Regions from separate parts of the Serratia sp. NCCP-200 genome, predicted to be linked through region 2. Evidence: predicted binding sites of a transcription regulator. Region 2 holds the regulator's gene; the other holds the start of a gene.
The links. The regulator CRP, encoded in region 2, controls carbon source genes, mostly activating them, when cyclic AMP is high. The targets are predictions, from matches to a motif close to ATGTGANNNNNNTCACAT.

Region 1 (15,054 bases), on a different contig from region 2:
ATGGCGCTGCGCACCTCACGGACAGTTTCTGCCAGCGTTGCCTCCGGCAGCAGTGTGTATTCCAACGTAGCCAATGCCACATTGTGCTGGGTAAAAGAATGCGCCATCGAGCATGCATCCTCCTTGGTTTGCGAATGCCAGTAGCCGCCGTGAATAAAGACAAACAGCGGGGCGGGTTGCCTGGCTGCCGGAAAGATATCCAGACGCTCCGCTATGCCCATCCCATATTGCAGATCGTAAATACCAGCCGTTGAGGACTTGGCGCGTTCGGCCAGCGCGGCGTATTGCGTCATACAACCAGAAAAATCGCTTACTGACGCGCGGGCATTATATTGAATTGCTCGCTGCTCAAGATTTTCAAAGTTCAAATCAATGCTCATAAATGCTCCTTGCTCTCAACTGGTTCTGTTTTGCATTATTAGATTGATGTCGCCAGGCTGGTTAGGTAATTAGTGGCATGTAATGACGGCAGCTGAATGACCAAATTTTTCATGGAGTCGGTGTATAATCCCTTTTTATGTTTGCAGCGATTTTATTCAACAATGAGTAACCCATGTCCCGCACTCAACGCCTGCTCGATCTGATGCAGATCCTGCGCCGCCATCGTTACCCGGTCGCTGGGCATTCTCTGGCCGAAGAGCTGGGGATCAGCATGCGCACTTTATACCGGGATATCGCCACCTTGCAGCAGCAGGGGGCAGATATTGTTGGCGAAGTGGGGATCGGTTATGTATTACGACCGGGATTTATGCTGCCGCCGCTGATGTTCTCGCAAACTGAGATCGAAGCGCTGGTTCTGGGTATGCGCTGGGTGGAACGCCGGGGTGACAGCCAGCTTGCCGGGGCGGCGACCAATGCGTTGGCAAAAATTGCCGCCGTGTTGCCTGCGGAACTGCGTGAAGAGCTGGATGCCAATACGCTGCTGATCGGCCCGGTGCCTACTGCCTATGTGGCTGATGAGACCCTGGTGGCGATCCGTGAAGCCATCCGTTTGGAGCGTAAGATCAAGGTGGAGTATCGGGATTATGCCGGTAATGGCAGTGAGCGTATCTTGTGGCCGTTTGCCATGGGCTACTTTGAACAGGTGCAGATCCTGATGGCCTGGTGTGAATTGCGTGGCTCGATACGCCATTTCCGCCTTGACCGTATTGGCGGGTTAACGCTATTGGAGCTACGTTACCCGCGCGGCCGCCGGGCATTGATGAAGCTGTGGCGTGAAAGTGAGGGTATTGCCCAATGATCCTGCTGCCATAAACTGACAGTAGGGTGCACTAGAGTGACGTTATCAGGAGCCAGACGGTTCCCATTCAGAGGATAACGTGATGACTACCCCAAGTATGACCATGATTTATGTCGATAGCCCAGAAAAAAGTGCCGAATTTTATCGCCAGCTGTTGGGAACTGAACCTGTCGAGCAGTCTCCCACCTTTGCCTTGTTTATCTTGAATAACGGTTTCAAGCTGGGCATGTGGTCAAAACATACCGTTGAACCTGCGCCAGCGGCGACCGGTGGCGGTACAGAAATCTGCTTTATGTGTGAACAACCGCAACAGGTCGATACGCTCTATCAACAGTGGCGGGATAAAGGATTAACTATCGTGCAATCTCCGGTCGAGCTGGACTTCGGCTACACCTTTGTTGCGGCCGATCTTGATGGCCATCGTCTGCGAGTTTACCAGCTTAACGACGAGTAACGGCTTTCACTGCTCGATTCACCATGCAGGGCACACATGCTGTGCCCGTTCAACCAAATACCCCGATAAGCTGATTTTACGCCCGTTAATCATCCCGCAATATCGGTATACAGATGCAGGCGTTTCACCAGCAGGCGCAGAGGCTTAGCCTCCGGCTTATATTTGTGTTTTACCGCCGTCACGTCGTAATTGAGCAGTTCACCGATCTTCGGCACCTGTGCGCCCATCTCTGGTTGGCACAGGGCAATCAGCGGCAGCGGGCAGGGGTGCTGTACCTGTTTTTGCTGCGGTTGATACCATACGCGCGCGATTGGCTGCACCTTTACCGGCCGTTTGATTTTCAGCGTGGCGTTTTGCGGCAGGTGGCTGACGTCGTCAATTTCGCGGCCCACCAACTCGGCCCACTGTTCGCGGTTGTAGGGCGGGACGGCGCGTCCGGCTTTCTGGCTTTTCTCTAATTGCGCCAGGATATCGTCGCGCTTCACCTTCTTGATGATGTGCTTGTTGGCCCAGCCAAAACGCACCGAGTCCGGGTTGGTGAGCAGGGTAATGGAGCGATAGGCGCTAAGGGTGATCAAACCATGCAGGTGGGTGTGCACAAACTCAAAACGTTGCTCAGGAGCCAGGCCAGACTCGACGGTAATGATCTGTTCTAACTCCGCCTTCAGGCGGTTGATCAGGGCGATCTGCTGTTGTAGTGCCAGATACTCGGCTCTTTCAGTTTCAAGGCAAATGACACCGGGCAATCTCACCGCCGCCTTGCTGCTGATATGCTGGCGGTTGTGGTGGATAAACAGCCGTTGGTAGTGTTCCAGTGCAAGGTCACGGGCAGCCTGGCCCACATGTTGCTCCACGCTGATCTGTTCTATGGCGGTATGTTCCTTGCCTTTCTCGATTTCTGGCAGGCTGAACACCCTCGCTGCCAGCAACCGCAACGGCTGGATCTGCTGGTGGAGTTGCGCCAATGCCTGTTCCAGCTCGCTAAAACGCGCATTCATTCTGCCGATCAGGCTGTACTTATCCATCATCACCTCTCATTTTAGTTACAACATACATTGTAGGGCAATGTAACCAGGGTGGCAACTTCAGCCGCATCATCGTCATTAGCAATAAGTGAACCTGGCTGAACAGGGAGCTAAGGTGGACCCTTCCCTGAGCGGAAAGGGTCTGGAGGTTAGATACGCGCGGCTTCCGGCAATTTCTTCAGGTAATGGCCAACCAGCAGGGCCAGCAACAGCATCACGCTGATAAAGGCGACTACGCCGCCCCAGCCAAAGTTATGCCAGAACACGCCGCCCAGCGTACCGGCAACGCTGGAACCCACGTAATAACAGAACAGATAGAGCGAAGAGGCCTGGCCTTTGGCCCGGCGTGCGCGGCGGCCAATCCAACTGCTGGCAACCGAGTGGGCGGCAAAGAAACCGGCGGTGAACAGCATCATGCCAATAAAGATCACAGTGACAGGGGTCAGGGCGGTGATCAGTATCCCGATCAGCATAATGATAATGGACGCCAGCAGCACCGGGCCGCGGCCAAATTTGGAGGTCAGGGCACCCGCTTTGGGTGAACTGTAAGAACCGGTGAGATACACCACCGACAACAGGCCCACAATTGCCTGGCTAAGATGATAAGGATCGCTCAGCAGGCGGTAGCCAATGTAGTTGAACATTGTCACAAAGCTACCCATCAGCAGGAACCCTTCGGCAAACAGCAGCGGCAGCCCCTTATCGTGCCAATGCAGCTTAAAGTTAATCAGCAACGTTCTTGGCCGCAATGAACTGGCGCGGAAGTGCTTGGACGCGGGCAAAATGCGCCAGAACATGCAGGCCGCCGCCAAGGCGAACACCCCGATCACCGCCAGTGAGATCCGCCAGGAGAAGAAATCGGTGAGTACCCCAGTCACCAGGCGCCCACTCATCCCACCGATCGAGTTGCCGCTGATATAAAGGCCCATAGAAAAGGCCACGAAGCTCGGATGGATCTCTTCGCTCAGATAGGTCATACCGACTGCCGCAACCCCGCTCAGCGAAAGCCCAATCAGCGCCCGCATCAGCAAGATATCGTGCCAACTGGTCATAAAGGCACAGATCAGAGTACAAATCGCCGCCAACAGTAGGGCTACCACCATCACCGACTTGCGGCCGATAGCATCTGACAGCGGGCCGGTAAACATCAGGCCGATGGCCAACATCCCAGTGGAGAAGGAAAGAGAGAGGCTGCTCTCCGCTGGGGAGATGCCAAAATCTTGCGAAAGCACCGGCAAGATCGGTTGCACACAGTACAGCAACGCAAAGGTAGCCAGCCCGGCAGAGAACAGCGCCAAGGTCACGCGCATAAACTGCGGTGTACCGCGTTCGATGTAGGGGAGTTTATTCAGCGTGGTGCGTTTGGTTGTTGGGGCACTGTCAGGGGCAGGCAGCGTTTTTGGCGTACTGGCCGCAGAACGCGAAGCGGTTGTCACAGCGGTTCCTTACCGGGTTCGGGAGATAAAAAATACGTCTTGAGTCACAAAATCATAGGGAGCGGCCAGTTTTTTGTCTAATATATTAATCATCCTAATTAAGACGTTTAAAGTATGAATATCGAGCTCAGACATTTGCGTTACTTTGTGGCCGTCGCTGAAGAACTGCATTTTGGCCGGGCGGCGGAGCGGCTACGTATTTCCCAACCCCCCCTTAGCCAACAGATCCAGGCACTCGAGGATATGGTGGGTGCGCGTTTGCTGGCGCGCAATAACCGTAATGTCAGCCTGACTCAGGCGGGGGAGATGTTCTTGAAAGAAGCCTATCAGGTGCTTGCCCAGGTCAACCGGGCAGCAGAGAAGGCGGCGCGCCTGGAGCGTGGTGAACTGGGTGAACTGACGATTGGTTTTACCTCTTCGGCTCCGTTTATCAGCGTGGTTTCCCGTAGCTTGCGAGCCTTTCGCCAGTTATCACCGGATGTGCATATCAAAATGCGTGAGGTGAACACCAAGCAACAGCTTGAACCGCTGCTCAACGGTGACCTTGATCTGGGCGTGATGCGCAATACCCGCTTGCCGGATGCGCTGCAGCATCAGTTGTTATTACGCGAGCCCTTGCTTGCCGTAGTGCCGAATGGCCACCCGTTAACCCTAAAGGCATCAGGCACGCTGCGTTTCAGCGATTTGGCCCAGGAACCCTTCGTGTTCTTTTCCCGCGAAGTGGGCACCGCGCTGTATGACGAAATTCTGGCTTTACTGGCCAATGCCGGGATCGCCCCTTACATCACGCAAGAAGTAGGGGAAGCGATGACTATTATCGGTCTGGTCGCGGCCGGGTTGGGGATTTCCATTTTGCCGATGTCATTTGGCAGAGTGAAGATCGATGGGGTGACCTATCTCCCCTTAGCCGAGCCGGAGGCGATGACTGAAGTCTGGTTGGTGCATCATCGCAGCAGGCCGTTAACGGCAGCGGCCAAGGCGTTAATGGCGCTGATGCTCGAACCCAAAGCTGGGTAAATAAGAGGCGTTTTTGGCGGAAAGCTCGGTGAATTTGTGCTGTTAATCACATAACGAATCAAATAGTTGACGCTGTATTCCAAAAGCCCCACCATAGCCCCTAATCTTTATTTAGAAGCGCGAAAAATAGCAGGAGCGGGTGTGTGATTGCGGATGGGCAGCCTGGGCATATTGATCAGATCAAGCAAACCAATGCAGGGGCAGTTTACCGGCTGATAGATCGGCTGGGACCGATTTCGCGCATCGAATTATCCAAGCGGGCACAGCTGGCACCTGCCAGTATCACCAAGATAGTGCGTGAGCTGCTCGAAGCGCATCTGGTTAAAGAAACCGAATATCAGGAAGTGGGCAGCCGTGGCCGACCGGCCGTTGGCCTGGTGCTTGACACCGAAGCCTGGCATTACCTCTCTGCACGTATCAGCCGTGGCACCATTACCCTGGCACTGCGCGATCTCAGTAGCAAGATGGTGGTTGAAGAACTGCTGCCGTTAAAAGCCGAACATCCCGAACCGTTATTACAGCGCATCGTTAGTGAAGTCGATCAGTTCTTTATCCGTCACCAAAGCAAACTGGAACGTTTAACCGCCATCGCAATCACACTGCCCGGCATGATTGATACCGCCGCGGGTATTGTTCACCGCATGCCGTTTTATGACGTCAACGAAATGGCGTTGGGGCCAGCGCTAGAGGCACTGACGGGCCTGCCGGTTTATGTTCAGCATGACATCTGCGCCTGGACGATGGCAGAGGCGCTGTATGGCGCATCCCGTGGCAGCCACAACGTCATTCAGGTCGTCATCGATCATAACGTTGGTGCAGGGGTGATCACTAACGGACGCGTACTACACGCGGGTAGCAGCAGCGTTGTGGAGATAGGGCACACACAGGTCGATCCGTACGGTAAACGCTGCTATTGCGGCAACCATGGTTGCCTGGAAACGGTCGCCAGTATTGAAAACATGCTGGAAATTGCCCAGCAACGTTTGGGAGGCTCGATGTCTTCCATGCTGCATGGCGCACCATTGACCGTGGAATCGCTATGCGATGCGGCAATGGCTGGCGATCAGTTAGCCAAGGATATTATTCTTGGCGTCGGGCACAGCGTCGGGCGCATTGTGGCGATCATGGTCAACCTGTTCAATCCGGAAAAAATCCTGGTAGGTTCACCGTTGAACCGGGCCGCTGAAATTCTGCATCCGGCGATTGCTTCCTGCATTCGTCAGCAATCTTTGCCTGCGTACAGCGAGCATGTTCAAGTTGAATCCACCCAGTTCTTCAACCAAGGCACCATGCCGGGAGCTGCACTGGTGAAAGAAGCCATGTATAACGGTTCTTTGTTGGTGAAGTTGCTACAAGGTTGATTTAGCCTGTGGCATTAACTACCCGGGAATTGAACCCAAAAACTACGCTTCCACTGTCTCGTTGGCAGGGCTACGCTTTCGACCGATCCTAAGTGCTTCAAGGACCAACGAGAATGCTGGAGAAGGCTGTTTGCGACTGGGATAATACAGATAGTAGCCGGGGAAGGGCTTGCACCATTGCTCCAGCACACGCACCAGATTACCTTCTTTAATATGTGATCCAAACTCTTCTTCTGGCAAAAAAGCAATCCCGTGTCCTGCAAGCGCCGCAGCAACAATATGTTCAGAGGTATTGAAAATGAGCTGTCCGCTGACGCGAACATTAAGATCCCCCTCATCCTGATCGAAATCCCAGATATACAACCCCCCAGACCTGACCATACGTTGATTTATGCACCTGTGCTGCGTCAACTCATGGGGGGTGTTGGGGATAGGATAACGTGAAAAATAGCCCGGAGATGCCACTGCGGCCATACGTAATTTGGGCCCGATGGGTACCGCTATCATGTCTTTATCAATGGTGTCACCCAGTCGAACGCCCGCATCAAACCGATCTGCCACGATATCGCGAAAACCATGGTTTGCGTCGAACTCGATATTAATATCCGGGTACTCATGCAACAGCGGGGTCAATTTTGGCAGCAGGGTACTGTGTAAAACATTTGGCCCGCAGGTGATACGGACCGTACCTGCAGGCTTATCGCGCAGCTCGGTCAGCATATCCAGTTCGGCTTCAATCTCATCGATGCGATTACCAATAGCCAGTAGCAACCGCTCTCCGGCGGAAGTCGGCGATACGCTACGGGTGGTACGCGTCAGCAGGCGAATTTGCATACGATCTTCAAGTGCAGAAATCGCCTGGCTGAGTGCAGGCTGCGTTACACCCAGCTGTGCTGCGGCACGGGTAAAGCTGCTTTCACGTGCGACCGTGACAAAATAGAGCAGGTCGTTCAGGTTGCGTTTCATCAGGTATGGCCCGTCTCATTAATAAGCTACAGTTATAAACCTATTAAGTATTCATTAGCTAGTAATGATGCACCCTGAGTGTAAAATTTCCAGCAAGAGATTATTAAGCGATGGCGGATAAACGCTGTTGCTCTTTCCATTTTTACTTTCCTGGCGTTATTCCTGCGAATAGCGTTTGGCCGCGGTTTACCTGAAAACTGCCGGGGGTTATTCGGAGTCAGCAATTTATGCCCATCTTGTCGAACGATCTATCACCTCATAAAGAACGCGCATACTGGAGCGGAGTATTTGCCATGACGTTGTGTGTCTTTGCGCTCATTGCTTCGGAGTTTATGCCTGTCAGCCTGCTGACACCCATATCGGGAGATCTAGGCGTCAGTGAAGGGTTGGTTGGGCAGGGGATCGCTATTTCGGGCGTATTTGCGGTACTGACGAGTCTCTCCATTTCTACACTGGCCGGAGGTCTCGATCGCAAGACATTACTGTTGAGCATGACTGCGTTGATGGCGTTCTCCGGATCCATTCTCGCGTTAGCACCCAGTTACCTGATTTACATGGTTGGCCGTGCCCTGATTGGTATTGCTATTGGTGGGTTCTGGTCCTTATCAGCCGCTACTGCTCTTCGCCTGGTTCCGCAACACCAGGTTCCAAGTGCGCTGGCCATCTTTAACGGGGGTAACGCCTTGGCAACCGTTATCGCCGCACCACTTGGCAGTTATCTGGGCTCGATTATCGGTTGGCGAGGCGCATTCTTTTGCCTTGTTCCGGTTGGAGTGATTGTTTTTATCTGGCAGTGGTTCAGCCTGCCTGCAATGAAGGCTGATAAAAGCGATAAGCGTAACGGTACTGTTTTTCGTCTTTTGGCTAACCCGTTTGTGGCAATGGGGCTTGCGGCCTGCGGATTGTTCTTTATGGGCCAATTTGCTTTGTTTACTTATCTACGTCCGTTCCTTGAGAGGGTAACGCAGGTAGATATCACTACGTTGTCGCTTATTTTAATGGCAATAGGAGTTGCTGGCTTTATCGGAACCCTGGTGATTAGCGCATTTTTGGCATCAGGTTTTTACCCCACACTCATTGCCATCCCTTTGCTAATGGCCGCTATTGCCGGAGCACTGATCGCTTTTGGTCACAGTATCTGGATCGTTGCAACACTGCTTGGTTTATGGGGCTTAATCGCCACTGCTGCACCCACCGGTTGGTGGACGTGGATCGCTAGAACACTGCCGGAAGATGCGGAGGCTGGCGGTGGCCTGATGGTTGCCATAGTGCAACTGTCCATCGCATTAGGCTCCACAATCGGCGGGTTAGCATTTGACCACAGCGGTTATCAAAGCACCTTCACCATCAGCGGCATTTTGTTAGTGATAGCGGCCGCCCTGGCGTTATTGACGTCACGTAAAGATATCCACCAAACCCAATGAGGAGTTCTCTGATGAGAAAATTTACCATGCTGTTAGGGCTGTTAATCAGTTCATTTGCGGCAGTTGGCGCCGATATGTCTAACGGAGCCGATAATTTTTACCAAAGCGATAAGGTCACCCAGCAAAAGGTGACCTTTAAAAACCAGTATCGGATGAATGTGGTTGGCAATCTGTTTATACCGAAAGGGATGGATCAGAATGCGCAAAACCCGGCGATTGTCATTGGCCATCCGATGGGGGCGGTAAAAGAACAAAGCTCAAATCTGTATGCCCAGAAACTGGCAGAACAAGGGTTTGTGACGTTGGCAATTGATCTTTCCTTCTGGGGAGAAAGTGAAGGAAAACCCGGCCATCTTATTTCTCCGGAAATTTATGCGGATGATTTCAGTGCCGCGGTCGATTATCTGAATACTCAACCTAACGTTAATCCGGAGAAAATTGGCGTGCTGGGTATTTGCGGTAGCGGGAGTTTCGTTATCAGTGCTGCCAAAATTGACCCGAGAATGAAGGCCGTGGCCACGGTTAGTATGTATGACATGGGTGCGGCTTTCCGCCATGGTCTTCATCATTCCGTTACGCCTGAACAGCGTAAAGCATTCATTAAATCTGCAATAGAACAACGAGCTGTTGAGTTTAATGGCGGAGACATTGCTTATATCCCAGGTACCGTTAACCAGCTTGATGATTCAACGCCAGCAATTCAACGAGAATTCTTCGATTTCTATCGCACACATCGAGGAAGTTATACACCACAGGGTGAGAAAGAAGAGCTGACAACAAAACCTATGTTGAGCAGCATTGGGAAGTTCATGAACTTCTATCCGTTCAACGATATTGAAACGATCTCGCCACGCGCGATGCTGTTCATCACCGGCGATCGGGCGCATTCGAAAGAATTTAGTGAAGATGCTTACAAACGTGCCGGACAGCCGAAAGAGTTGTACATCGTGCCGGGGGCAGGCCATGTCGATCTTTATGACCGTAGCGACATGATCCCATTTGCCAAGCTGACGTCGTTCTTTAAAGCTAATCTCAAATAATGTCAAAAGCCGCATCCTGACGGGTGTGGCTAATTTTTTTGGGTTTATCGCATGAAATATCAGAACACATTAATACCGGGTCTGCTGCTGGCTTGTACTTTGGCAGGCCATGCCGAGATGATCATTAACCCGCCCCTTAAGGAGAGCCCGATGATGGTTAAAATGAATATTGATGACCAACAATTTGAGGTCAAACTTCACGACAATCCAGCGGCTAAAGCATTTGTTAATTCTTTACCATTGCAACTTGGTATGGAAGAGTTGAATGGTAATGAGATATTTGCCGAACTTCCCCATAAGTTGCCTTCAAGCCCTGTACGGCCTGGGACTATTCAGGCAGGCGATCTCATGTTGTACGGTACGCAAACGTTGGTGTTGTTCTATGAGTCATTTGAATCATCCTACCGCTATACCCCCATCGGGAAAGTTATTCACCCAGAAAACCTCTCCACCAGTGTGGACAAAAAGAAAATAGGGGTTAGGTTCAACGACCGTTAGCTCCCTGGATCATGCCGATACGAGGCACTCGGCGCCACAAAAACCTGGGTACGTTTTCGTTCCTTTGACCTTGATACCCCTTATCAGAGTTTCTTATTATTTACCGCCAAAAGATTGAGCTACCTCAAGCCCCCGTTGAGTTGCATCCCCTAGACTTTTCCCGTAGGACGACTCTCGTCGTGATTTACGGCGGTTTTTTAGGTTAACGAGGCATTTCAAGGCAATCTATTCATGTTAAAGCGTTTATTTGTTACAGGCACGGATACCGACGTAGGTAAGACAGTGGTTTCCCGCGGTTTATTGCAGGCTTTCGCCGCGCAAGGTCGCTCAGTGGCGGGTTATAAGCCCATTGCGGCGCGCTGCCATGAAACCGGTGAAGGCATCCGCAATAGAGACGCTTTAGTTTTACAGGCCTCTTCCTCACTGCCGCTGTCCTATGATGAAATCAATCCGATCACCTGTCTGGATGAGGTGTTTCATGCCCATGCAACTCAGGATATTGATTACGGACTGATGAGCCGTGGTTTGCACCATCTCGCCGCCAAGGCCGATACGGTAGTGGTGGAGGGCAGCGGCGGCTGGCGGGTATTGATGAACGATCTCCGTCCTTATGCCGAGTGGGTGGTACAGGAACAACTGCCGGTTATCCTGGTGGTCGGGATCAAACTGGGCTGTGTCAGTCATGCGCTATTAACTGCACAGGCAATTATTAACGATGGCTTACCATTGCTGGGCTGGGTGGCTAATCGTATCAACCCTGGTTTAGCTCACTATGCAGAAACTATCGATGCGATGCAGCAGCGTATTCCGGCTCCATTGCTGGGTGAGATCCCGTATCTGCCGCGCGCAGAACAACGTGAGCTGGCACAATATCTGGACGTTTCGCAGCTGGTTGACCGTTACGCGTTGTGATAAACCGACTGTGGGCGTAGCCCGCGAGCAATGGTAGTGGCGATAACGCAAGCCAACAGAATGCCTGGCAGCAGGGTATATTCCCCGGTCATCTCAAACACCATTAATGCTGCCATAATGGGCGCATGAGTGGTGGCAGCCAGCAATGTCGCCATACCGGTCAGTGCCAGCAGAATGGGCACTGCAGTACCCAACTCTGGCCATAGGCCAAACATCTGGCCCACTACCGAGCCCAATGCGGCCCCCACGAATAATGTCGGCGTGAACACGCCCCCAGGTGCACCTGAGCCACTACTGGCCAACAGGGCTAACAGTTTGCAAATCAGGATCGCACTGACCAGCAGCATCCCTGGTGGTGCCGAGAGTAGAGACTGCACCACGCTATAGCCATTTCCCCAGACTTCGGGATACAACAGGGAAAGTAATCCGACGATCAGCCCGCCAAGCGCCAGCTGTAATGGCGGTATGAGGTTGAGCGAGCGAAATGCCCGGCCGCTGGCCGCCATCGCCCACAGAAACAGCGGGCCACAAACTCCTGCCAGTATGCCCACCAAGGCCATTAACAGATACTGCACCGGCCAGGGAGCAGCAAGCGGCTCCACGAGGTAGAGCGGAGCCTGGCCACCATTCAGCAGATTGGTCATCAGCAGCGCGCTCACGGCGGCGATCACTACTGGGCCAAGCGAGGCCAGCATCAGCGAGCCAAACAGGATTTCCGCGATAAACAGGCTACCCGCCAACGGGGCATGATAGGCGCTAGCCATCCCGGCTGCGGCAGCGCAAGCCACCCACAATTTCCATTCTTTCGCCGGGGTAAAGCGCTGGGCAAATACCGACCCCACCAACGCCCCCAGCAGGATCATCGCCCCCTCGCGGCCAATGGTGCTGCCGCTGGAAACCACCAACAGTGAGGCCAGGCATTTTATCAGGCTGGCATTAACGGCTAGCCGTCCGTCACCGGCTTCAATCGCTTCCATATAATCCGTTGGCGCGATGGGTTTTTGATGTTGGTAACGCTGGTAGATCCACAACAAAAAGCCAGCGGCTAATCCACCCAATGCTGGCGTCAACGCTCTGCGCCATCCGGGCAGTGCAGCGGCAGCGGCCACCAAACTGCCTTCCTCGTGATCCAGCAACAACCATTCAAGCCCGTACATGGCGCGGTGAAATAACCATACGGCCAGCGCAGCACAAATGCCGAGCAGGATGGCAATAAACAGATGGCGCAGCAGGGCGCGATAGTGGTGCAGAGGGACCAATTGATTCATGTGTCGGCAGATGATGAAGAATAAGAGGTTCAGGTGGGCATTGTGCTTGTCTACCCACCTGAAAACCAGAGAATCTTTATCAGAAACCTGGCGTTGTGGCTACAGTATCAACCGCCCGGAGGCGTGGCAGGCTGATATTTACCGCTCATGCCTTCCAGCAGCGCGACCAGATCCTTGATATCGCTTTCTGGTAGGGTAACGCCGACCTGATAGGTCAGCATATCCTTGACCGCCTGGTGCAGCGAAGTCACGCTGCCGTCGTGGAAGTAAGGGGCGGTTTGGGCGATGTTTCGTAACGTTGGGGTTTTGAAGCGGTGGCGATCGCTATCATTTTTAGTGACGTTGTAACGCCCAAGGTCGGCCTCAGTGGGGTTGCCGCGAGCGGCAAAGTAATCCGCTTTCAGCCCCATGACCTCATAGGATTGGCCCCCAAGGTTGACCCCGGTATGGCAGGTACCACATTTGTTTTGCTGGAACAGTTGATACCCGTGTTTTTGCTGCGCCGTCAGGGCGTCGCTATCGCCTTTCAGGTAACGGTCAAACGGGCTATCTGGCGTGATCAGCGTCTTTTCGAACTCGGCAATGGCGTCGGTAATGTTATCGCCGGTGAAGCCGTTAGCATAGACGCGCCGGAAATCGGCCTTCAGCAAGGCGTCCTGATCCAGTTTAGCGATGATTTCATCCCAGGACTCAGAGGCCATCTCGATCGGGTTCATCGGCGGGCCACCGGCCTGGGCCTGTAAATCTGCTGCTCGGCCATCCCAGAACTGCGCCATATTGAAGGCCGCATTAAACACCGTCGGGGCGTTGATTGGCCCAACCTGATCGCCAACCCCCAATGATGAGACGCGGCCATCCACGCCACCTTCGCCCAGCTTATGGCAGTGGGCACATGAGATGCTGTCATCTTTCGACAGGCGCGGATCGTGGAACAGCCGAAAGCCCAGCGCCACTTTCTGCGGATCGGTAGGTAGCGAGGCTGGCACCGGCTGTAAAGCGGCACCGCGCAGTTCGGCTGGCGTATCTGGCAAAGTGTAGAACTGTTCGCGCTGCTGACGGACCCATCTCAGTAGTTCATTACGATCGCCGTCGCTGACGTTTCCCGCCCAGTGGACCATTTTGTACATTGGCGGTGGCATCTCCTGGTTTTGCAGCACGGCTTCCAGCTTGGCCAGATCGACTTCAGGTACCGCGGTTTTTTGTTGCAGAGCAGTGCGGGTAGCATCGAGGTTGAAATGCTGATTTCCATTGAGGATATCCTGCGCCATAATTTGTTTGGCGATCGGCAACTCGGCATAGAAGGGAAGCTTGGCCGAGTTAGAGTGGCAATAGTCGCAGCCATTGCGAGTTAACAGGGTATCGATTTGATTGCTGGCAACGACGGGGTTACGCTGTTGATCGTAATGGTAGACATAGCCGACGGTCCCCAAGTAGCCGACGACGGCGGTAACGGCACATCCCAGAATAATTTTTTTAATCATGTTCTCGCTCCAATGAGTTGACTGCCAGATAACCCTACATATAAAGAGGTAATAAATTGGGCAATCGGATTGTCACGGCCAGGAGCGGTTGGCAACTTGATTAAAATCAATCACTATCATTGGTGTACGCTATCGTTCGGATAGGTTTTAACGATGAGGCAGGCGTGGCGAGGCTCACAGGCCATTTCTAAGAAATACCTTATTATTCAATTAGGTGACGATTTATAGGTGACACCGTCACAATTTGTTCGATTGGTGCGTTGTTGCGGGAATTTGGTGCACAACATCCCCAGACAAACTACAGAATATGCCTTGGCTGTTATAATCCGGGGAAAATAAAAGACATAGGGACACATTTTAAACTGATGACCACTAACACTTCTGCGAGCACCGCCCAGATAGCCCATCGGCCGTTGATTCTGATTGCCTGCATGCTGGCGATGTTCATGTCTGCCATCGAAGCGACCATCGTCGCCACCGCGATGCCGACGATTATTGGCGATCTGGGTGGTTTTTCGTTGCTGGGCTGGGTGTTTTCGGTCTATTTGCTGGCACAGGCCATTACCATCCCGATCTACGGGCGTCTGGCAGATTTATACGGCCGGAAACCGATCTTTTTCTTTGGCGCCACGCTGTTCCTGTTGGGGTCGGTCCTGTGCGGTTTCTCATCGAATATGTATTGGCTGATTGCCTTCCGCCTGCTGCAAGGACTGGGCGCCGGGGCGATCATGCCGATCGCCACCACCGTGATCGGTGATATTTACAGCGCCACCGAACGGCCAAAAGTGATGGGGTATCTCTCTAGCGTCTGGGGTGTTTCGGCTATTCTTGGCCCGTTACTGGGTGCATTTATCGTGCAACACTCGTCTTGGGCTTTGGTATTTTGGGTCAACCTGCCCATTGGCCTGCTGGCGATGTATTTCCTGGGGCGC
Region 2 (15,054 bases):
CAAATGGTCCGGCTCATCCTGGCAGTCGATCCAGCGATCTGGCCGCGTAAAGCGGTTCTCGTCGTCCAGATCGGCATAATGCACCCGCAATGATTCGGTTTTGGTATGCCCCCCAACATCGTCAGAAGCCCTTTCCTGATGACGAGCTACGATCGAAACTGCGCCACGCGGCCCAATGACGTCTTTCACAAAGTAGGCCGTTTCACTGATCATCGGCCCCCAGCCAGCTTCGTACCAGCCGATCGAACCGTCGGAAAAACGCACCTGTAGCTGGCCGTAGTTATACATCCCCTGCGGCAGGTCATCGGTCAGCCGGGCGCCGATAGCGCTCACGCTGATCGGCTCCGCCTGGGCCATCTGGCACATCACGTCCAGATAATGTACGCCGCAATCGACAATTGGCGATAATGACTGCATCAGGTTGCGATGCACATTCCACATCTGCCCGTGGCTTTGCTGGTTGAGGTTCATCCGCATCACCAAGGGCTTACCCAAACCCCGAGCGAGCTCCACAAACTGCTGCCAGGAGGGGTGATGGCGCAGGATATAGCCCACCACCACCTGTCGTTGTGCCTGATGAGCAGCAGCAATCACCCTTTCAGCCCCTGCTACCGTGGTGGCGAGCGGCTTTTCGATAAACAGATGGCATCCCGCCGCCAGCGCCGCCAAGGCGTAGGCTTCGTGGGTGTCCGGATAAGTGGTCAGGCACACGGCATCAGGCCGGGTTTGCGCCAGCGCCAACTCAAAGTCGCTAAAGGTGGAATAACCGCCCCCCAAACGTTGATTAAGCAGCTCACGCGACTCGCCCCGAGCTACCAGCCCGCAGATTGTCACCCCTTCCATAGCGTGGTAGGCCTCGGCATGGGACGCCCCCATATTGCCGCAACCCACCACCAGCACCCGCAAATCAGCCATCACGTTTCTCCCCTGCTGGAACATCCCGGTAGTTGAAGGTGAAGAAGAACAGTGCGGCGATCGCTAATGCGCCGAAGGCCGGGTACCACCAGAAGTGCTGCCATTGCGGCAACGCCGCAGCGCCGTCCGCCGTCACCATATGGTTAAACAGCGCACCGCTGATCTGCGAACCAATCAACATACCGATGCCGTAGGTGAACAGCACCAGCAGGCTTTGTGCCTGGCCTTTCACCTTGTCGCCCGCCACTTTATCGGTATAGATAAAGCCGATAACGAAGAAGAAGTCATAGCACATGCCATGCAGGATGATGCCGAGGTAGATCATCCAGCGCATTTCTTCGGTAATGCCTAGTGCAAACATCACATAGCGCAGGAACCAGGAAAGCATGCCGATCATCAGCATGTACTTGATCCCCAACCGGGCAAACAGGAACGGGATCAGCAGCATGAAGAACAGCTCAGACATTTGCCCCAGCGACATCACGCCACCCACGTTGGTGAAACCGGCCGCGGCAACGAACGGCGCGGCATAGGCGTAATACGCCGCCAACGGGATGGAGATCAGCGTGGCACAGATGATAAATACCAGGAAATGGCGCTGCTTGAGCATTGCGAAAGCATCCGCACACAGCAGATCGCGCATTTTTACTGGCTTGCCGCGCTCCGGTGCCGGGGTATGCGGCAGCGTAAAGCTGTAAATCGCCAATACCAACGAGGCTACAGCAGCCAGCGTAAAGATATCGGTACTGTCCGACAGGCCGCTGCTGCCGACGATCAACCCGGCAACAATCCAGCCAAAGGTGCCGAACGCCCGCACTACCGGGAAGGCTTTCTCGCTGTTACTCAGGCTGTAAAACGCCACGTTATTGCTCAGGGCAATGGTGGGCATGTAGCACAGCATATAACCGAAGATAATCCACAGCAGGCCGCTGCCCTGCCCCTCGGCAAAGAACCCTGGCATCATCCACAGCAGGCCAGCCCCAATCAGGTGCAGCACGGCCAACACTTTTTGCGAGGCAAAGAAGCGATCGACCACCATGCCCAGCACAAAAGGCGACAGGATGGAGGCAATTGGCCCGGTGGAATAGGCATCGCCTATGATCGCAGCCAGGCCATATTTGCCCATCACCACGCCGAGCGTGACATACCAGGCCCCCCAGACAAAAAATTGCAGGAACATCATCAGTGCCAGCCGAGGCACCACCCATTTGAACGTGGCGCTTTTGGCCCCCAAGGCCTGGCTATCTGTTTGCATAACTCCCCCATCGGTGTTGGTTGGTTAATACAGCAACGACGCCGGTGCTAACCGCTTTCCGGCAAAAAGGACGGCATCACCACGCCGCCGGATTGTTGCGCCTGGCCTTTCACCTGCGCGATATGTAACTCACAAATTCGTCCTCCCCAGCGCAGCAAAACCTGGCTAAGTGCGGAGCGCTCTGCGGGTACCAATACCACCGGTGTCGTACCGCGATGATGGCGATCAAGCATCCAGCCAAGTAACTCCAGGGCGATCTCTTCGCTATGGCAGCACCCTGGCCCCAACATACGGGAGGCCGGATGCGCCACCGAGGCCAGATAACCGCCGATGCGATCGTCCAACTCCCAGACGGCAACCCGCCACAGTCCACTGGTGTCATTGAGGAAATAATCGATATCGCGCTGGCGTTCGATGCCCAGTATTTCGCGCTCCAACTCCAGGATGGCGGGCAGGTCGTCAAGCCGGGCTGCCCGTACCTGGCCGCGAGTCAGGCGTGGGTAAGCAAATCCCTGGCTCGGCACCGGGATCGCCATATCCTGATAGAGGGCATACGGGGTAAATCCCCCGCGCTGGTAGAGCGAATAGGAATCCAGGTTTAGCGCGCTGGACAGCAAACGAACCGGTAAGCCACCCGCCAGTTCATCGGCCTTGGCCAACAAACGGCTGGCAATCCTGCGGCCAAAATAATCGGGATGAACATTCATGATGCCCAACCCCAAATGAGTTTCACGCGGGTGGAAAAAGCAGGAGCCACAGATTGCCCCTTGTTGATCGCGCGCAATCCAGTGGTGGCCCTCATCCAACTGCTGGTAAACATCAACAAACAGGCCGCAACTTTCCGGCCCGGCCGAGAAGATGTCGCCCAATCCGTGGCGCTGATACCAGGCATTGGTCGAGCAATGGATTAGAGCGGCAATCTCGCTGCGATCCTCTGCTTGCGCTAGCTGAAGCTGTATCTCCATCTGCCACCTCCTATTGCGTCGCCATTCGGGGTAATTTCGCTCTAAATCTTAAATGTAATCGATTTCATTTTGCGATAAATAAAATGTAATCGATTTCTTTTTTTCGGCAACCGGATTGATATGATTAAAAGTAGGGAGAAGATGAATTTGTAATCGCTGTCACAAACTCTTCGTAGTGATCGTACTTTTTGCCGCATACTGTGCGAGGCAAACGGGCAGAAGGAAAAGCAAACCATGTCGATAGCAAAGGTGGCGAAAATCGCTGGCGTCTCAGCGGCCACCGTCTCACGGGTGTTGAACGGCCAACAGATCGTCAAACCAGCCACTCGCGATAAGGTCCTGGCGGCGATCCGCGCATGTGACTATCAACCCAACCTGCTGGCACGCCAGTTGCGCACTGCCCGCAGCGGGATGCTGCTGGTGCTGGTGTCCAATATCACCAACCCCTTTTGCTCCCTGGTGGTACGCGGTATCGAAGAAGAAGCCGAACGCCACGGTTACCATATTCTGCTGTGTAACTCGGAATCCAACCCCACCCGTGAATCCGCTTACCTCAGCCTGCTAAGTGGCAAGGTAGTCGACGGCGTGATCACCATGGATGCCATCAGCTGTTTGCCGGGGCTGACCGCCATGATCGGTGATTTCCCCTGGGTGCAATGCGGCGAAGGGGATACCCAATTCCGCGCCTCCTCCGTCACCATCGATAATCACCAGGCCGCCATGGCCGGTGTGCAGCACCTGGCAGCCAAAGGCCGCCAGCGGATCGCGTTGCTCAACGGCGATATGCGTTATCTGTATTCACAGCAGCGAGAACAGGGCTACCGGCAGGCGTTGGCCGAGCTGGGGCTGGACTATTGCCGGGTGGAATACGTCGAAGGGCTGGATTACTCCGCAGGAGCCAAGGCGATGAGTGATTTGCTGGCAGACGGGCCACGGCCAGATGCGGTATTTGCCATTTCGGATGTGATTGCCGGAGGCGCGATGAGTGCCTTGCACCAGCAGGGCTTGCGTATTCCAGAAGATATCGCGGTGATGGGATTTGACGGTGTGCCGTTTGGCAGTATCACCACTCCGCCGCTAACCACCATCGTACAGCCCATGCATCAGTTCGGCGTGCGTAGCGTGCAGTTGCTGCTGGAGAAAATTCAGGGCCAGCAGTTGCCCCCTTGCCACGACGTGCTGGATTGGCAACTGCTGGAACGGAGTTCAACCTGAAAGAGAACCACGCAAGAAGATGCGCGCGTAGCCACCCAGCAACGTACGTTCTCCTTGCTGCTCGCAGAACAACTCGCCGCCGCGTGATGAGAGTTGCTTGGCATGCAATACGTGGCGGCCAAGGCGCGCCGTCCAGTAAGGCATCAGTATGCAATGGGCGGAGCCGGTGACCGGATCTTCGCTGCGATCCATTGAGAAATAGCGCGAGACAAAATCCACCTCATCACCCGGAGCCGTGACGATCACGCCGCAACCCACGTGGTCGATCAGCTCGGCGATCGCAGGCTGCACCGCCCTGACCTGCGCCTCATCGGCCAATACCGCCATCAGCGACTGGGCTCGCCACACTTCCTGCGGTTGCACACCGAGTAAAGCGGCCAACTGTGGCGGTTCAGCAATTTTCTGTGGTGGGCGAGAAGGGAAATCCAGGATCAGCCGTTCACCGTCGGCCGCATCGCGTTTGACATACAGCTCACCGCTTGCGGAACGGAAACGGATATCGCTCAACCCCGGGTTGACCACGTTTAACAGCACGTGCGCCGTGGCCAAAGTAGCATGCCCGCACAGATCCACTTCCCGCGTTGGCGTGAACCAGCGGATCGCATACATGTCGCCGTCCTGCCAGACAAAGCTGGTTTCCGGCAGGAATAGTTCATTGGCGATAGCCTGCATCTGCGCCGTTTCCAGCGGTTGTTGCAGCAGGCAGACACCGGCCGGGTTGCCCCGCAGCCCTTCGCCAATAAAGGCATCAACATGGAAATAGTTTTCGGCCATTACAGTTCCTTAATGCCAAATCAGTAATACACAGGCGGCGGTTAACAGCCCCATCGACACGTTAAAGATTATCCAGGCTTTCTTGCTGCGCAGCAGGCGGCCAATCACCGTACCAAAACCCAACCAGATGATCCCGGCAACGATGTTGACGGCAAAGATACCGAAGGCGATGGCCAGAATCGAGTGGTTGTATTTATCCCCCGCCAGGCTAAAGCTCGCCACTGCCCCAAGCGCCATCAGCCAGGCCTTGGGGTTAAGGAATTGCAACAGCCAGCCTTGGTACAGACGCACCGGCTTTGGTGGCGGCGCGTCGGTTTCCAGCTTTTCATAGGCCGCCGTCGCCACTTTCCACGCCAGCCACAACAGATAAAGGCTGCCGAGGATTTTCAAGATCAAGTGCAAGGAAGGATAAATCAGGATCAACCCACCAACGCCAAATGCCACCAGCACCAAGATACTTTGCATACCCAGCATGATGCCGATCATCAGCCATAATGAACGCATAAAGCCGAAATTGGCCCCTGAGGTGGTGAGCAACATATTGTTGGGGCCAGGGGTGATCGCGGCCACCCACAGGAAGCCTAGCATCGAAAGAAATAAACTCAGTTCCATGAAGCGGGCGCTCCTCACCCAAATGACTTTTTTGCAGTATGATTGCTAATACATGTGTTTGAAGCTAACAGTGCGGTTCGGATCACACAATAGCCGCCAACAAGAATTTTATTCATTATGTATGAATCCTTTCGCCCCCTGACCGGGGCCAGTAATCCACACCTGCAAACCCTGCTGCCACGGCTGGTGCGCCGCCGCATACAGCTGCAACCCCATTGGCAACGGCTGGAGTTGCCGGACGGCGATTTCGTCGATCTGGCCTGGAGTGAAGATCCGCAACTGGCGCGCGAGAAACCTCGCGTGGTGCTGTTCCATGGGTTAGAGGGTAATTTTTACAGCCCTTACGCACATGGGCTGCTCAATGCCTGGCGCGAGCAAGGTTGGTTAGGCGTAGTGATGCATTTCCGTGGTTGCAGCGGCGTGCCTAACCGCAAGCAACGCATCTACCACTCCGGTGAAACGGAAGATGCCCGCTTCTTCCTGCGCTGGCTGCGTGACAGCTTTGGCGAAGTGCCAACGGCGGCGGTCGGGATTTCCCTTGGCGGCAATATGCTGGCCTATTATCTGGCCCAACAGGGCAATGACAGCCTGCTACAGGCGGCAGTGGTCGTTTCCGCCCCGCTGATGCTGGAACCTTGCTCGCTTCGCATGGAACAGGGATTCTCACGCGTTTATCAGCGCTACCTGCTGGGCCAACTCAAGCAAAATGCCACCCGCAAGCTGCTGCACTATCCAGGCACCTTGCCGTTGGATCTGTCGCAACTGAACAAGCTGCGGCGCATTCGTGAGTTTGATGATGTGATCACTTCGCGCATTCACGGTTTCAGCGACGCAGTCGATTACTATCGCCGTTGCAGCGCCCTGCCGCTATTGCCGCAGATCACCACGCCGCTGCTGATCATTCACGCTAAAGACGATCCGTTTATGACCGATGCGGTGATCCCCGACCTCGCCAGCCTGCCGCCTAATATCGAATATCAGCTGACGGAGTGCGGTGGCCACGTCGGCTTTGTCGGTGGCACCTTGAAAAAACCGCAAATGTGGCTGGAGCAACGTATCCCGGCCTGGCTTTCTCCTTTTTTGGAACCCACCAAGTGATTATTCCCTGGCAAGAAATTGAACAAGAGACTCTCAACAGCCTGATCGAATCCTTTGTATTACGCGAAGGAACCGACTACGGCGAGCACGAACGTTCGCTGGAACAGAAGGTCGACGACGTGCGCCGCCAGTTGAAAAGCGGCGAAGTGGTGCTGGTGTGGTCAGAGCTACATGAAACCGTCAACATCATGCCTCGCGGGCAGATCCGCGCCGGGCAGGAGGAAATTTAGTCTTATTGCGCGCTATGACTGAGGGAAAAAATCAGGTAACAATGCAGTATTGCAAACCAACGCGCACAATTTCGCCTTGGGCGAAAGGGTATCAGCCATACTAAAAATCTCATTCTGAGCCTGCGCATTTAATACGGAGTGACCCTCGACCATGTCTGCCAAACATCCCGTTATCGCGGTGACCGGTTCCAGCGGAGCCGGCACCACCACCACCAGCCTGGCGTTCCGCAAGATTTTTCAGCAGCTAAACCTGCGCGCCGCCCAGCTGGAAGGCGACAGCTTCCACCGTTACACCCGGCCGGAAATGGATGCGGCAATTCGTAAAGCCCGCGATATGGGGCGCCATATCAGCTACTTCGGCCCGGAAGCCAACGACTTTGGCCTGCTTGAGCAAAGCTTTATCGAATACGGCAAGAACGGCACCGGCCGCTCACGTAAATATCTGCATACCTACGACGAGGCGGTGCCTTACAACCAGGTTCCTGGCACGTTCACGCCTTGGGAGCCACTGCCCGCCCCCACGGATGTCCTGTTCTACGAAGGGCTGCACGGCGGCGTAGTGGCCGATCAGATCGACGTAGCCAAACATGTCGATCTGCTGGTCGGCGTGGTGCCGATCGTCAACCTGGAGTGGATCCAGAAGCTGATCCGCGATACCGGCGAGCGTGGCCATTCTCGTGAGGCGGTGATGGACTCGGTAGTCCGTTCTATGGAGGATTACATCAGCTATATCACGCCACAGTTCTCGCGCACCCATATCAACTTCCAACGCGTCCCGACGGTAGATACCTCCAACCCGTTTGCCGCCAAGGCAATCCCCTCACTCGACGAAAGCTTGGTGGTGATCCACTTCCGCGGTCTGGATCAGATCGATTTCCCTTACCTACTGGCGATGCTGCAAGGATCGTTTATCTCGCATATCAATACGCTGGTGGTACCGGGTGGCAAGATGGGGCTGGCAATGGAATTGATTATGGCACCGCTGGTGCAGCGGCTGATGGAAGGCAAGAAGATCGAATAAGTTATCGGGCGCGGCTAATCTCCGCGCCCGCCGTCGTTAGCGCATCAACAGGTGGCGGATAAAACCGACGTGCAGTTTCACGCCGATCTGCATCGCCGCCTCATCCAACTTAAAACGGGGATTATGCACGCCATAGGTGGCACCGATCGCCTCGTTACCGCTGCCGATAAACAGGAAGCACCCCGGCACTTTCTCCTGATAGGAGGAGAAATCTTCGCTGCCAAACATCGCGGTAGTCAATTCCCGCAACGCCTGTGGCCCCACGGCTTCGGCCACCACCTCGCGCGCAATGGCGCAGGCATCAGGGTGGTTATTGCCGATGGTATAGCCACGCGTCCAGTCAACCTTATAGCTGGCACCGTGCGCCTGGCTGATCCCAGCGACGGTTTGCTCAACCAACAGCGGCACCCGATCACGGACTTCCTGATTATGAGTGCGTAGCGTTCCTGCCAACCGGGCGCTGTCTGGAATGACGTTATAGCTGTCACCTGCCTGGAAGGTTGCCACCGTCAACACCGGGGCATTTAACGGATCAAGCTTACGTGCCACGATCTGCTGCAAAGCGCTAACGATCTCCGCACCAATCGGCACCGGATCGATACACAGATGCGGCATCGAGCCATGCCCACCCTTACCCTGCAACACAATGTCGAAGTTATCGCTGGAGCCACTGAACACACCCTGCTTCATCCCCACCTCACCGGTCGGGAAGTTGGGCATGACATGCAGGCCGAAGATCATCTTCACGCCATCCAGAACCCCCAGATCTACCAGTTGTTGGGCTCCGCCCGGTGGCACTTCTTCGGCATGCTGGAAGATAAAACGCACCGAGCCTTGCAGCTGCGCCTGCAACTGGCACAGCACGCTGGCCGCGCCCAGCAACATCGCGCTGTGAGCATCATGGCCGCAGGCATGCATCACCCCTGGCCGGGTCGAGCAGAAAGGCTCGTCGCTTTCCTCCTGGATCGGCAAGGCATCAATATCGGCGCGCAATGCATAGCATGGCCCCGGCGCTGCGCCCTGCAATTCGGCAACCACGCTATTCGGCGTAGGACGGGTGATCTTCAACGGACCAAGGCTAGCCAGTTGTCCGGCTATGTAATCTGCCGTCTGCGCCTCTTGAAAAGACAACTCAGGATTCGCATGCATATGACGCCGCCACTGCAATACCTGTTGTTCCACGCCGTCAATCAGTTGTTCAATATTCATGTTCAGACTCCTTAATTCAGTGCCGGTTGGCGTGCTTTGCCCGCCAATGGCAGGATCACCAGCCCGGAAACCACCATAGCCAGTGCCAAAAAGATAAACGTCGTCATGTAGTTGTGGCTGATGGTGATCAGATACCCCATGGCAATAGGGGCCACAAAGCCACCCAAGGTGCCGCCGGTGTTAATCAGCCCCATCGCTGCCCCCATCACTTCCGTAGGCAAGCGCTTCATAGGCAAGGTAAACACCGTGACGAACGAGGCCATCAGGAAGATATAACCCAGGAACAAGAACAGGCTGGCCGTCAGAGCCGATTCGCTGGTAAACACCAGCCAGATGCACAAGGCGCTGAGCAGGGAACTGAAGAAGATCACCCACGGCTCATGCCCTTGCAGGTAGCGCCCGACCAGCCAGCCGGTGCCGAGTGAGGAGATCCAGATCCCCAGACCGCCGGCGGCCACCACCATGCTGGAGACGTCAAGCGGCATTCCGCGCTGCTGTACCAGGAATTTCGGCAGCCAGGCCATCAGGCCGTACGACGGGATGTTGATACAGAAAATCGCCACAAACAGCAGCAGCACGATTGGGTTTTTCAGTAGAGCCTTATAGTTGGCTGCCGCTGCCCCAGCTTTGGCGGGCGCCACCTGTGGCGGATTGGGCACCAGCCACAAGATGCAGGCGGCAATCACGAATGCCAACAGGCCAAGCGCAGAGAACGACCCACGCCAGCCGATGTGATCCAGGCAATAGACCGCGACCAGCGGCCCGACGGTCATCGCCAACCCGGCGGAAGACAGCAGAATGGACTGCGCGAAGGTGCGCTGTTCCAGTGGGAAATTCGCCACCACTGCCTTGGCGCAGGAACACGGGTAGCCGGAGTGGCCAATACCCGACAGGAAGCGGAACGTCACCAGCAGGCCCAGGCCGAACCCCAGAATGCCGAAGCACAGGGCAAATCCCCCCAGCAGCAGTAACGAACTGCACAGCACTTTCTTAAAGCCAAAGCGGTCATTGAGCCAGCCCGCCGGTATCTGGAACAGGGAATACGCCAGGAAAAACATCCCGGTAATGTAGCCCAGCTGTTCCGGCTGTAGATTGAACTCGCGTTCGATAGGTAACAGCGCAAAACCCATCACGGTTTTATCGATGTACACCACGACATAGCCCACAAACAGCAAAAAAATCATTAGCGAACGATTTTTCATCGCCGATATTCCTTTAAGTTATCACCCAGGCTGCCCACCAGCGTGACGGGCGTAGTTTAATAATGTGATCCAGGTCACTTTATAGTTTTAATAACAGTCACTTACAACAGCGTGCTGAAATTATCGCCTTTTGCCGAGCGGCATAAGATACAATTTTGTAAGGGGTGATGCTTTTTATTGATAGGGTGGGGAATGCGCTATTTACCGAAGTTACAACAGTTGAAAGTCTTCCAGCAGGTGATCCGCAGCGGCAGTATTCGTGGGGCGGCACGCGCGCTTGAGCAATCTCAACCGGCGGTGAGCCGCACCATCCGTGAACTGGAACAGATCCTGGAAACCCAGTTGATCAATCGCAGCAGTCAGGGAATGACGCTGACCGAAACCGGCCGCGCCTTCGCCCTGCGAATGCAGTTGATCCTGGAGGAATTGCAGCGCGCCGCCGACGAGATCCAGCAGTTGAATCAGCATTCGCAAGGTAACGTCGCCATTGGCTGCTCTTCGCTACTCGCCCTGACGGTATTACCGGAGCTGGTCGAAGCCTTCAAACAGCCGTTTCCACAGGCCAATCTCCTAATCCGCGAAGCGCAGCTTTCTACGCTACTGCCAGCATTGCGCGAAGGCCGCCTGGATTTTGCCGTGGGTACCGTCAGCCCGGAACTTCCGCTGGAGGATCTGGTGCGTGAACCGCTGTTCAACGCCTCTTTTTGCATTATCGCACGCCAGGGGCACCCACTGGCGCAGGCCACCTCGTTGGACGAACTGCGTGAGGCCAAGTGGTTATTACCGGAAACCGATATGGGTTATTACCAGCAGTTGCGTGCGGTATTAGGCACCTTCTATCAGCAATTGAGCCGTTCGCCCATTCGTTCGGACTCTGTGACCTGTGGCTTGAATATGGTGCTGGAGGCGGATTATCTGACTATCGTGGCGCGGGCGATGAGTGCACCGTTCTATTTGCAGCGTCGGCTGGTGGCATTGCCTATCGACACGTTGCCACAAGCGCAATATTGCGTGCTGTATTCACAGAAATCGCCGCTAACCGTGACGGCACGGCGATTTCTTGATTTATTGCGTGCCCACTGCCTGCGCTACCCTTGGTAGGATCAGGCCACTTCGCGGATTTCGAAGCTGTGGCTAATGCTGGCGGCTTTACCCAGCATCAAGGAGACGGAGCAGTATTTCTCGGCGGAAAGATCCACCGCGCGCTCGACAATCTTATCGGTCAGCCCTTTGCCGGTGACGATAAAATGCAGGTTGATATGGGTAAACAGACGCGGTGCTTCTTCACGACGCTCGGAGGTCAGTTTTACCTCACAGTCACGCACATCGTTACGCCCTTTTTGCAGGATCGACACCACATCGATGGCGCTACAGCCGCCGACGGACATCAACACCATTTCCATCGGGCTTGGCGCTTTATCGCCAGCATTGCCATCCATCAAAACCTGGTGACCAGACGCAGACTCACCCAGGAATGTCAGCCCTTCTACCCACTTAACTCTTGCCTGCATGTTACACACTCCGGTTAATTTCTTAAAAACAGGGTACGCTTTCGCATACATTCTGGCAACGTAACCTGACGCTAATCATGCTGAAGCGAGACAACACAAGACACCCGCCTCACTCTGTGCTACAAACAGAGCCGCAATAACTCTTTCCAGGTCACCGATTTCAGGGATATGTCCAAGGAAAGGCCCCTATATTGGTTTGTTAACAGAATGTAGCTTGCAGCTCTCCCTGCAAGTTAATATGCTAGAGCACAAGCGTATTTCTATAACACGCCTCAAAACCTGTTGATAGCCACAATTAAAACACCGGGCTATAAGCACGTTTTACAGGGAACTCTGACCCCTGTGATACAAGGCAGCGATAACAACAGAGGATAACAGCGAATGGTTCTCGGCAAACCGCAAACAGACCCGACTCTCGAATGGTTCCTGTCTCATTGCCATATCCACAAATATCCATCGAAGAGTACGCTTATTCACCAAGGTGAAAAGGCCGAAACGCTTTACTACATCGTCAAAGGCTCCGTCGCGGTGCTGATTAAAGATGAAGAAGGCAAAGAGATGATCCTGTCCTACCTTAACCAGGGGGATTTCATCGGCGAGCTAGGATTATTTGAAGAAGGCCAGGAGCGTAGCGCCTGGGTACGGGCCAAAACCGCCTGTGAAGTGGCTGAAATTTCCTACAAGAAATTCCGCCAACTGATCCAGGTTAACCCGGATATCCTGATGCGCCTGTCCGCACAGATGGCTAACCGCCTGCAAGTCACCTCAGAGAAAGTGGGTAACCTCGCCTTCCTTGACGTAACCGGCCGCATTGCACAGACCTTGCTGAACCTGGCAAAACAGCCTGATGCCATGACTCACCCAGACGGCATGCAGATCAAAATCACCCGCCAGGAAATTGGCCAAATCGTCGGTTGCTCACGTGAAACCGTCGGTCGTATTTTGAAAATGCTCGAAGATCAAAACCTGATCTCCGCGCACGGCAAAACCATTGTCGTGTACGGTACGCGTTAATCCCCAGAGAAACGGTGCAGCAATGCGCCGTTTCTTTACCTGCTGAATAGCCAACCATGTGGCGCCGCCTGATCTACCACCCGGAAGTCAACTACGCACTGCGGCAAACGCTGGTGTTGTGCCTGCCGGTGGCGTTTGGTTTACTGATTGGCAACCTGCAACTCGGCATGCTGTTCTCGTTGGTGCCCGCCTGCTGCAACATTGCCGGGCTGGATACGCCACACAAACGCTTTTTCAAACGCCTGGTCGTAGGCGGCTCCCTGTTCGCACTCAGCAGCCTTCTGCTGCAACAAGCCCTGCTGTGGGATCTGCCGTTACCCTTGCTGATGCTGGCAATGGCGCTGTTGCTCGGCGTCAGCGGTGAGATCAGCCCGCTGCACGCACGCCTGCTACCAGCCGCATTGGTCGCCGCCATCTTTTCCCTCAGCATGGTAGGCACCGTGCCAATCTGGCATGCCCCTTTGCTGTATATCGTCGGCACCGCCTGGTACGGGCTGTTTACCTGGGCCTGGTTCAAGCTGTGGAAAGAGCAGCCGATGCGCGAATCCCTAAGCCAGCTGTATATGCAGTTGGCCGACTATTTTGAAGCCAAATACTCATTACTGACGCAGCACACCGATCCTGAAACTGCCCTGCCGCCGCTGTTGCAACGCCAGCAGAAAGTGATGGACCTGATCAGTCTGCTATACCAACAGCTTAATTTCCTGCCCCATGCCAATAACCTAGAGCAAAAGCGCCTGCGGCGTACGTTTCAGGTGGCGCTCGATTTGCAAGAGCACATCACCGTCAGCCTGCATCTGCCGGAAGAAGTGCAAAAGCTGGTGGAGCAAAGCCAGGCCGAAGCGATTATCCGCCGCAACGCCCAAGTGATCGCCACGCGCCTGCGGGTGATGGCCGACGATATTCTCTATCATCGGCACTCTGCGCGTTTCAGCATGAAGAATGAGCTGGCAGCGCTGGAAAAAGTGGCCTCACAGCACGCCGATAACCCGGTTGGCCAGTTCTGCTATTACCACTTCAGCCGCATCGCGCGCCTGCTACGCACTCAGCACCCACTGTACCGCCGCAATCTGATGGCCAATCAGTCACGCCTGCCTTTCTGGCCTGCGGTGGTGAGCTATCTGTCGTTTAAATCCAACGCCCTGCGCAACGCCGCCAGGCTGGGGGTCATTCTGGCGGCCGGCAGCAGCCTGGGCATGCTGTTCAACCTGCCAAAACCCTATTGGATCTTGCTGACCATCATGCTGGTCAGCCAAAACGGCTATAACGCCACGCGGGTGAGGATCCAGCACCGTGCCCTCGGCACGTTGGCCGGGCTGGTGATTGCCGCTGGGCTGTTGCAACTACAGATGCCCGAAAGCGTGACGCTGAGTATCATGTTGGCCATCACCCTGGCGGCCTATCTGATCCTGCGAAAAAACTATGGGCTGGCGGTGATGGGCTTCACCGTGACCGCCGTCTACACCTTGCAGCTCCTGGCGCTGAACGGTACCCATTTCCTGGTCCCCCGCCTGATCGATACCCTTATCGGCTGCGTACTGGTGTTTGGCGGCACGATCTGGCTATGGCCGCAGTGGCAGAGTGGCCTGCTGCGGAAAAACGCCCATCAGGCTCTGGAGCACGATCAGACGGCACTGCGACTCTTGCTGGAAGAACAGGAACCCGACCCCAGCGAACTGGCCTACACGCGCATGCAGGTCAATCAGGCACATAACGCCCTGTTTACCTCGCTCAATCAGGCGATGCAGGAACCGGGGTTCGAATCGAATTATCTGGCTGATATGCGGCTGTGGATCACCCATAACCAGTTTATTGTTGAACACCTGAATGCGATGACCATTCTGGCGCGCGAGCACTATATGCTGACGCCAAAGCTGGCGCAGGAGTATCTGCAAACCTGTGAGATCGCCTTGCAGAGTTGTCAGCAGCGGTTGGAATATGACGGCCCGAGTACCAGCAACAGCATCATGCAGCCGCCAGATCTGCACCCGGACATGCCGGTTACCGAGATGGAACGCCATCTGCGGCGGATC

Region 1: the regulator CRP is predicted to act here: its motif matches at 5,207-5,224, upstream of mlc (sugar metabolism global transcriptional regulator Mlc).

The regions. Positions count from the first base shown of each region.
Region 1 covers NZ_BAAKUJ010000003.1:437,290-452,343, forward strand. The annotation lists gene AC6HVW_RS12215 (alpha/beta hydrolase) at 1-380, opposite strand, end outside; gene AC6HVW_RS12220 (helix-turn-helix transcriptional regulator) at 554-1,240, shown strand; gene AC6HVW_RS12225 (VOC family protein) at 1,323-1,694, shown strand; gene tus (DNA replication terminus site-binding protein) at 1,784-2,719, opposite strand; gene AC6HVW_RS12235 (MFS transporter) at 2,869-4,155, opposite strand; gene AC6HVW_RS12240 (LysR family transcriptional regulator) at 4,270-5,172, shown strand; gene mlc (sugar metabolism global transcriptional regulator Mlc) at 5,316-6,533, shown strand; gene AC6HVW_RS12250 (LysR family transcriptional regulator) at 6,576-7,499, opposite strand; gene AC6HVW_RS12255 (MFS transporter) at 7,727-8,923, shown strand; gene AC6HVW_RS12260 (alpha/beta hydrolase) at 8,935-9,963, shown strand; gene AC6HVW_RS12265 (cyclophilin-like fold protein) at 10,015-10,461, shown strand; gene bioD (dethiobiotin synthase) at 10,693-11,373, shown strand; gene clcB (voltage-gated ClC-type chloride channel ClcB) at 11,361-12,641, opposite strand; gene AC6HVW_RS12280 (cytochrome-c peroxidase) at 12,749-14,119, opposite strand; gene AC6HVW_RS12285 (MDR family MFS transporter) at 14,488-15,054, shown strand, end outside.
Region 2 covers NZ_BAAKUJ010000007.1:173,227-188,280, reverse strand. The annotation lists gene AC6HVW_RS21090 (Gfo/Idh/MocA family protein) at 1-915, opposite strand, end outside; gene AC6HVW_RS21085 (MFS transporter) at 908-2,170, opposite strand; gene AC6HVW_RS21080 (GNAT family N-acetyltransferase) at 2,218-3,135, opposite strand; gene AC6HVW_RS21075 (LacI family DNA-binding transcriptional regulator) at 3,370-4,350, shown strand; gene AC6HVW_RS21070 (PhzF family phenazine biosynthesis protein) at 4,342-5,124, opposite strand; gene AC6HVW_RS21065 (LysE family translocator) at 5,134-5,736, opposite strand; gene AC6HVW_RS21060 (hydrolase) at 5,854-6,834, shown strand; gene AC6HVW_RS21055 (YheU family protein) at 6,831-7,064, shown strand; gene AC6HVW_RS21050 (phosphoribulokinase) at 7,216-8,085, shown strand; gene AC6HVW_RS21045 (amidohydrolase) at 8,122-9,300, opposite strand; gene AC6HVW_RS21040 (MFS transporter) at 9,306-10,496, opposite strand; gene AC6HVW_RS21035 (LysR substrate-binding domain-containing protein) at 10,689-11,597, shown strand; gene AC6HVW_RS21030 (OsmC family protein) at 11,600-12,007, opposite strand; gene crp (cAMP-activated global transcriptional regulator CRP) at 12,389-13,021, shown strand; gene AC6HVW_RS21020 (YccS/YhfK family putative transporter) at 13,078-15,054, shown strand, end outside.